2 linked regions of the Constrictibacter sp. MBR-5 genome follow. The protein of the gene in region 1 interacts with the protein of each later gene in a pairwise test. Links are inferred from orthologs where the notes say so. Each region holds a gene or a part of one and is shown in the gene's direction. Other genes may lie near its edges. The genes, in order: mrdA and ABIE65_RS24440.

What was found.
Region 2: the proteins of mrdA (region 1) and ABIE65_RS24440 interact in binary tests that used the Escherichia coli proteins (3 or more experiments, as listed by UniProt). The link is inferred for Constrictibacter sp. MBR-5 from one-to-one orthologs.

What each region holds. Positions count from the first base shown.
Region 1 is NZ_JBEPTK010000001.1:1,312-4,533, reverse strand. The notes cover bases 128-3,036. They hold mrdA (penicillin-binding protein 2), read left to right. Parts: upstream 128-584; coding sequence 585-2,489; downstream 2,490-3,036. Other genes in these bases: rodA (rod shape-determining protein RodA), read left to right, coding at 2,486-3,036; mreD (rod shape-determining protein MreD), read left to right, coding at 128-583. Outside these bases: rod shape-determining protein MreC, read left to right, coding at 1-66; more of mreD, read left to right, coding at 68-127; more of rodA, read left to right, coding at 3,037-3,222. UniProt on the Escherichia coli protein: Catalyzes cross-linking of the peptidoglycan cell wall. Responsible for the determination of the rod shape of the cell. Is probably required for lateral peptidoglycan synthesis and maintenance of the correct diameter during lateral and centripetal growth.
Region 2 is NZ_JBEPTK010000019.1:23,583-27,126, forward strand. Bases 87-3,317 are described here. They hold ABIE65_RS24440 (penicillin-binding protein 1A), read left to right. Parts: upstream 87-486; coding sequence 487-3,117; downstream 3,118-3,317. Other genes in these bases: ABIE65_RS24435 (N-acetylmuramoyl-L-alanine amidase), read left to right, coding at 87-384. In the rest of the region: more of ABIE65_RS24435, read left to right, coding at 1-86. UniProt on the Escherichia coli protein: Cell wall formation. Synthesis of cross-linked peptidoglycan from the lipid intermediates.

The sequences.
Region 1 (3,222 bases):
CTGGAGTTCGTGCGCATCGTCGACTTCAGTGGTGGATTGGTCAGCGAGTCCGGGGCTCTCCGCTGAGATGCGGTGGACGATCTGGCAGAAGCTCGATCGCTGGGCCCGTCTCTCCACGCCCTTCGTACTCGGCCTGATGCTGGCGATCGTGGCGGTACTGCCCTGGCCGCTGCCGGGAGCGCCGCCGGTGACGCCGGCGCTGCCATTGGCCGCGGTGTATTATTGGACCCTGCAGCGCGACGACGTGCTGCCGCCGCCGGCCGTGTTCTTCCTCGGGTTGACCCAGGACCTGCTCGGCGGCGCGCCGGTGGGGCTCAACGCGCTCGTCCTGCTGCTCGCCAGCGCCCTCGTCCAGCTGCGCCGCGGTCCGCTCGCCCGGCAGCCCTTCGTGGTCACCTGGTGGGGCTACGCCGTCCTGGCGGCGCTGGCCGAGGTCGCCCTGTGGGCGTTCGGATCCCTGTATTTCCTCGTTCCGCTCGCGCCCCAGCCCTTCCTGGTCCAGTATCTGCTCGGCGTCTGCCTCTATCCGCCTCTCAGCCTGCTGTTCGCGGGTGTCCAGCGCGTCGTGGTGGGAAGGGCCTGACATGCGTCGCGACAACAAGCGATACCGGACCTTCACCCGCCGCGCGCTGCTGCTCGGCGCCGGGCAACTCGGCATGTTCGGCGTCCTCGCGAGCCGGATGTACTACCTCCAGGTCGTCGAGGGCCGGCGCTACGCCGCCATGGCCGACGACAACCGGATCAGCCCGCGGCTCGTCGCGCCGACCCGAGGGCTGATCTTCGACCGCGCTGGCGTGCCGCTGGCCGTGAATCAGAAAACGTGGCGCGTCTCGGTCACGCCGGAACAGAGCGGAGGCCTGGAAGAGACCCTCGACCGTCTCGCGCAGCTCGTGCCGATTGCCGATCATGATCGCCAGCGCGTGCTCAAGACGGCGCGTCGCCAGCGCGCGTTCCAGCCCGTCACCGTGCTCGACAGCCTCTCCTGGGAGGACATCGCGAAGATTTCGGTCAATGCGCCGGAACTGCCTGGGGTCGAGGTGGAGATGGTGCCGCGCCGGCTCTACCCCTATGGCGAGCTCGCGGGGCACGTCGTCGGCTATGTCGGGCCTGCCTCCGTCGCCGATCTGACGGGCGATCCACTTCTCACAATACCGGAATTCCGTATCGGTAAGAGCGGCATTGAGCGGGCTCGCGACGTTGCGCTCCGTGGCACGGCCGATATTCGAGAGGTGGAGGTCAATGCCGTCGGCCGGGTCGTTCGCGAGTTGCGCCGAATCGACGGCGAGCCGGGCAGGGATCTGACCGTCAGCCTTGATGTCGAACTCCAACGGTTCGCACTCAATCGATTGGGCACCGAAACGGGTGCGGCGGTGGTGCTCGACGTCAAGACCGGCGACGTCCTAGCCATGGCGTCCAATCCTGCCTACGATCCTAACGCATTCAGCCGCGGCATCACGCCCGAGGAATGGAAGACGCTCTCCACCGACGAGCGGGGTCCGCTGACGAACAAGGCTGTTTCGGGACAGTATGCGCCCGGCTCGACCTTCAAGATGATCGTCGCCGCGGCTGCACTCGAAGCCGGGGTGGTCACGCCCGGTCAGACGTTCTTCTGCGGCGGGTCGATCGAACTCGGCGACGGTCGCTTTCATTGCTGGCGCCGTGGCGGCCATGGCTCGATGAACGTACACGACGCGATCGCCCAGTCCTGCGATGTCTACTTCTATGAGGTTGCCCGACGCGTCGGCATCGATCGGATCGCCGAAATGGCCGCTCGCCTGGGGGTCGGCGTTCGTCTCGGCGTTGAACTGCCGAACGAACGCGCCGGCCTTGTGCCCACGCGCGCCTGGAAGAAGGCGGAACTCGGCAAGTCGTGGACCATCGGCGAGACCCTGATCGCAGGCATCGGTCAAGGCTACGTTCTGGCGACGCCCCTGCAGCTCGCGGTGATGACGGCGCGGCTGGTGAACGGCGGGTTGGCCGTCTCGCCGCGCATCGCCGCCGCACTCTCCGGCGGCGATGGCGCCATGCGGCCGTTGCCGGTCGCTTCGGCCGGCCCGGTGGGCATCTCACAGGAAACGCTTCAGGTGATGGGGCGGGCAATGGCGGCGGTCACGACGACCCAGCGCGGGACAGCGTATGCCGCCCGCATCGAGGACCGCGAAATGGCCATGGGCGGCAAGACCGGCACGTCGCAGGTCCGGCGGATCACCATGACGGAGCGTCGTACGGGCGTGCGCCGCAACGAGATGCTCGATCGCAAGGAGCGCGACCATGCACTCTTCGTCGGATATGCACCTCTGCACGCGCCGCGGTACGCAGTCGCGGTCGTCATCGAACACGGCGGCGGCGGATCGGCGGTGGCCGCCCCCATCGCCCGCGATATCCTGATCGAGACGCAGCGCCGCGATCCGGCGCGCACCCTGCCCGGTTCCCCGCAGGCGTCGGCATCGCCAGACGTCATGCAGGCGATGGAGGTGATGCGCCGATGATGACGACTCTGTTCCAGGCGCCGCCCTCCGAGGGGCCGAGGCTGCGCTTCGTGACGAAGCTGCTCCAAGTCAACTGGCTGCTGGTCGTCCTGGTGGTGGCGCTGGCTTCGATCGGCTGGCTGGTCCTCTACTCGGCCGCCGACGCCAGCCTCGAGCCGTGGGCCGGACGCCAGATGTATCGGTTTGCCTTCGGCCTCGCGATCATGCTGACCATGGGCTTCGTCGACGTCCGCTTCTATCTGCGCTGGAGTTACCTGATTTTCCTCGTCGTCCTGGTACTCCTCGTGGCGGTCGAAGTGGCCGGCCTGACGGGGATGGGCGCGACCCGCTGGCTCGATCTCGGGGTGGTCAGCGTGCAGCCGTCGGAGATGATGAAGCTCGCGCTCATCTTGGCGCTCGCGCGCTACTTCCACGACCTGGACGACGCGCAGGTCAACCGAATCGGGACGATGCTCGTTCCGGCGGCCATGATGGCGCTGCCGACGCTCCTGGTCCTGAAGCAGCCCGACCTCGGAACGGCGGTGCTGATGGTTGCCGTGGGGACCGTCATCCTCTTCGTCGCCGGCCTCGCGCTCTGGAAGTTCCTGGTCGCGGGCCTCGTCGTGGCGGCCGCCGCGCCTATCGCCTGGACGATGCTGCACGACTATCAGCAGCGCCGCGTCATGACGTTCCTCGATCCGGAGAGCGATCCGCTCGGCGCCGGCTATCACATTCTTCAGTCGAAGATCGCTCT
Region 2 (3,544 bases), on another replicon or contig:
GAGGCGGCGGCTTTGGCGCAGCGCGAGAACAAGGCCGATCTCATTGCGGGCGTCGACCTCTCGGCGGAAAGCCGCGAGGTCGTCGACATCCTGATCGACCTCGCCCAGCGCGAGACGATGAACCTCTCCGCCCAGTACGCGGGCATGCTGGTTTCAAACCTTCGTGAGGCGGTCACGCTGCTTCCGAAGACGCACCGCTTCGCCGGCTTCGCGGTGCTGAAGGCGCCGGACATCCCCTCTGTCCTCGTGGAACTCGGCTACATGTCGAACCGCGACGAGGAGCGCCTCCTGCGCGATGCGGCCTACCGGCGTAAGCTGATGGGCGCCATCGTCCGCGCAACGGATGCCTATTTCTCACACAAGGGCAGCTTCGGACGCTCCTGATCGCCCCCGGTCGCCCGCTTTGCCTCGTCATCGACGCAAATAGCATTATGTTGGCGACGTCGCCGACGTGCGGCTGTCACCATCCCCGGCTGGAAGCGCGAGATGGCAAGGTTCCTGCGCATACTGTTTACGGTCTTCCTGTTCCTGGGGATCGCTACCGTCGTTGCCGCCTACATGGTGGTGCAGCGCTACGGCGACGATCTCCCGGACTATGCCCAGCTGGCCGACTATGAGCCGCCGGTCACAACGCGCGTGCATGCGGGCGACGGCCGGATGCTTGCCGAGTATGCAACGCAGCACCGCCTCTTCGTGCCGATCGACGTCATCCCGCAGTCGATCGTCGACGCCTTTCTCGCCGCCGAGGACAAGAACTTCTTCGAGCATCCGGGCATCGACGTCTCCAGCGTGGCGCGCGCGATGGTCACCAACCTCGTCCACATCGCGTCCGGCCGGCGGCCGGTGGGCGGTTCGACGATCACCCAGCAGGTCGCGAAGAACTTTCTGCTGACGAACGAGGTTTCCGTCGACCGCAAGATCAAGGAAGCCTTGCTGGCCTTCCGGATCGAGCAGGCGCTCTCCAAGCAACGCATCCTCGAGCTCTATCTGAACGAGATCTATCTCGGCTACGGCTCCTACGGTGTCGCGGCGGCGGCGATGAACTACTTTAACAAGTCGCTCGACGACGTCACCCTGGCCGAGGCGGCGTTCCTCGCCGCCCTGCCGAAGGCACCGAACAACTACAACCCCGTCAGCCGTAACAAGGCGGCGAGGGATCGACGCGACTGGGTCATCGATCGGATGCTGGAGGACGGCCGCATCGATCGCAGCCAGGCGGAGGCGGCATGGGCTCAGCCGCTCGAGGTTCACAAGCGCGACGATACCGAGTACGTCACCGCCCCCTGGTTCTCCGAAGAGGTACGGCGCGAGATCGTTGCCCGCTTCGGCGACAAGGCGCTCTACGAGGGCGGCCTGTCGGTCCGCTCGACCCTGGACATGCGGATGCAGCGCCTCGGCGAGAAGGCGCTGCGGGACGGCCTGATCGATTACGACCGCCGCCACGGCTGGCGGGGGCCGATCGCACAGATCTCCGCCGGGCCCGGCTGGCAGGAGCGGCTCGCCGGGATTCCGCGCCTGCCGTCGCTGGGCGACTGGGAACTGGCCGTGGTTCTGTCCGTGGACGGCGGCGGGGCGACGGTCGGCCTCGATGACGGTCGCAGCGGAACGATCCCGTTCGACGAGATGAAGTGGGCGCGGCCCTGGCTCGAGGGCGAGCGCGTCGGCGCGCCGCCGCGCCGTCCCTCCGACGTTCTTTCGGCCGGCGACGTCGTCGCGGTCGAGGCGAAGGGGCAGGGCGCCTTCGCGCTGCGCCAGATCCCGGCCGTCGACGGCGGCCTCGTGGCGCTCGATCCGCAGACCGGTCGGGTGCTGGCGCTGGTCGGCGGCTTCAGCCCGGATCGCAGCCAGTTCAACCGCGCGACCCAGGCGAAGCGCCAGCCGGGTTCGGCGTTCAAGCCGTTCGTCTATCTGGCGGCCCTGGAATCGGACTTCACGCCCGCCACGATCATTCTCGACGCGCCGATCGAGTTCAACCAGGGGCCCGGACTCGGAGTTTGGCGGCCCAAGAACTATGCCGGCGACACGCTCGGTCCCGTCACCATGCGGACCGGCCTGGAGAAGTCGCGCAACCTGATGACGATCCGCCTCGCCCAGCACATCGGCATCGACAAGGTGGCCGCGTATGCCGAGCGCTTCGGCATCTTCGACAAGATGCCGCGCGTCCTGTCCATGTCGCTGGGCGCGGGCGAGACGACGCTCCTGCGCCTGACCAATGCCTACGGCGAGATCGCCAACGGCGGCAAGCAGATCGAGGCGAGCCTCATCGACCGGGTGCAGGATCGGACCGGCCGGACGATCTATCGCCACGACGACCGTTCCTGCGACGGCTGCAGCGGCGCCTTCGCCCGGTCCGCCCAGGTGCCGCCGATCATCGCCATGCGCGAGCAGCTGGCCGATCCTGTGAGCATCTACCAGGTGACGTCCATGATGCAGGGCGTCATCGAGCGCGGCACTGCCACGCGCGTGCGCATCCCCGGTCATCCGCTGGCGGGCAAGACGGGGACGACGAACGATTCGTTCGACTCCTGGTTCGTCGGCTTCTCGACCAGTCTGGTCGTCGGGGTCTATGTCGGCTTCGACACGCCGCGCACCCTCGGCCCGCGCGAGACCGGGTCGAGCGTGGCCGCTCCGGTCTTCAAGGAGTTCATGCAGGAGGCGCTGGAGTTCATGCCCTCCTCGCCGTTCCCGGTGCCTCCCGGCGCGAAGCTGGTCCGCATCAGCCGTTCCACAGGTCTGCCGCCCGAGCCCGGCGCCGGCGACGTGATCCTCGAAGCGTTCAAGCCCGGCACCGAGCCGCGCTGGCGCGGGCCGGTCATCGGCGACACGATGGAGATGACGGCGCCGCAATACGGCATCGGTCCGGATCCCGGCTTCTACCCGCAGGGGCAGTATGCGGGCAGCTACGATCGTCAGCCCGCCGCGTATGGCGGCTGGGATGCGCCCGGCTACGGCCAGCCCGCCCCCGCGACGCCGACGCCCGGTGCGGCGGCGCCCTACGATCCGCAGCGCCTCTATCCGCCGTCGCGTAGCGGCGGCGGTGGCGGCGGTGGTGGTGGAGCGCCGCCGCCGGCACGCTCCGCCCCGGCGCCGAGCCCGAGCCTTCAGGGTCTCTATTGATTTCGCGGGCGCGATCCGTCATCGGTTCGCGCCCGTTCCCCTCATCCCAGTTGGAGCCTTGCGTCCGATGCGTCCCGAAATTCAGGCCCTGGTCGACGAGATCCGCGATGCCATCGCCCTGATCCGGAGGCATCTTTGACTGGGATAATGCAGTCGTCCGCCTCGACGAGCTGAATGCCGAGGCCGAGCGTCCCGATCTGTGGAACGACCCCACAGCGGCCCAGAAGGTCATGCGCGAGCGGACCCGGCTGGAGGCGGCGGTGCGCGACACCAAGGCTCTCGAGCAGGGGCTGGCCGATAACATCGACCTGATCGAACTGGGCGAAGCCGAGGGCGAGCAGAGCATCGTAGACGAAGCCGAGCAGGCCCTGCGCGACCTGCATGCGCGGTCGCAGCGGTCGCGCCTCGCCAGCCTGCTGTCCGGCGA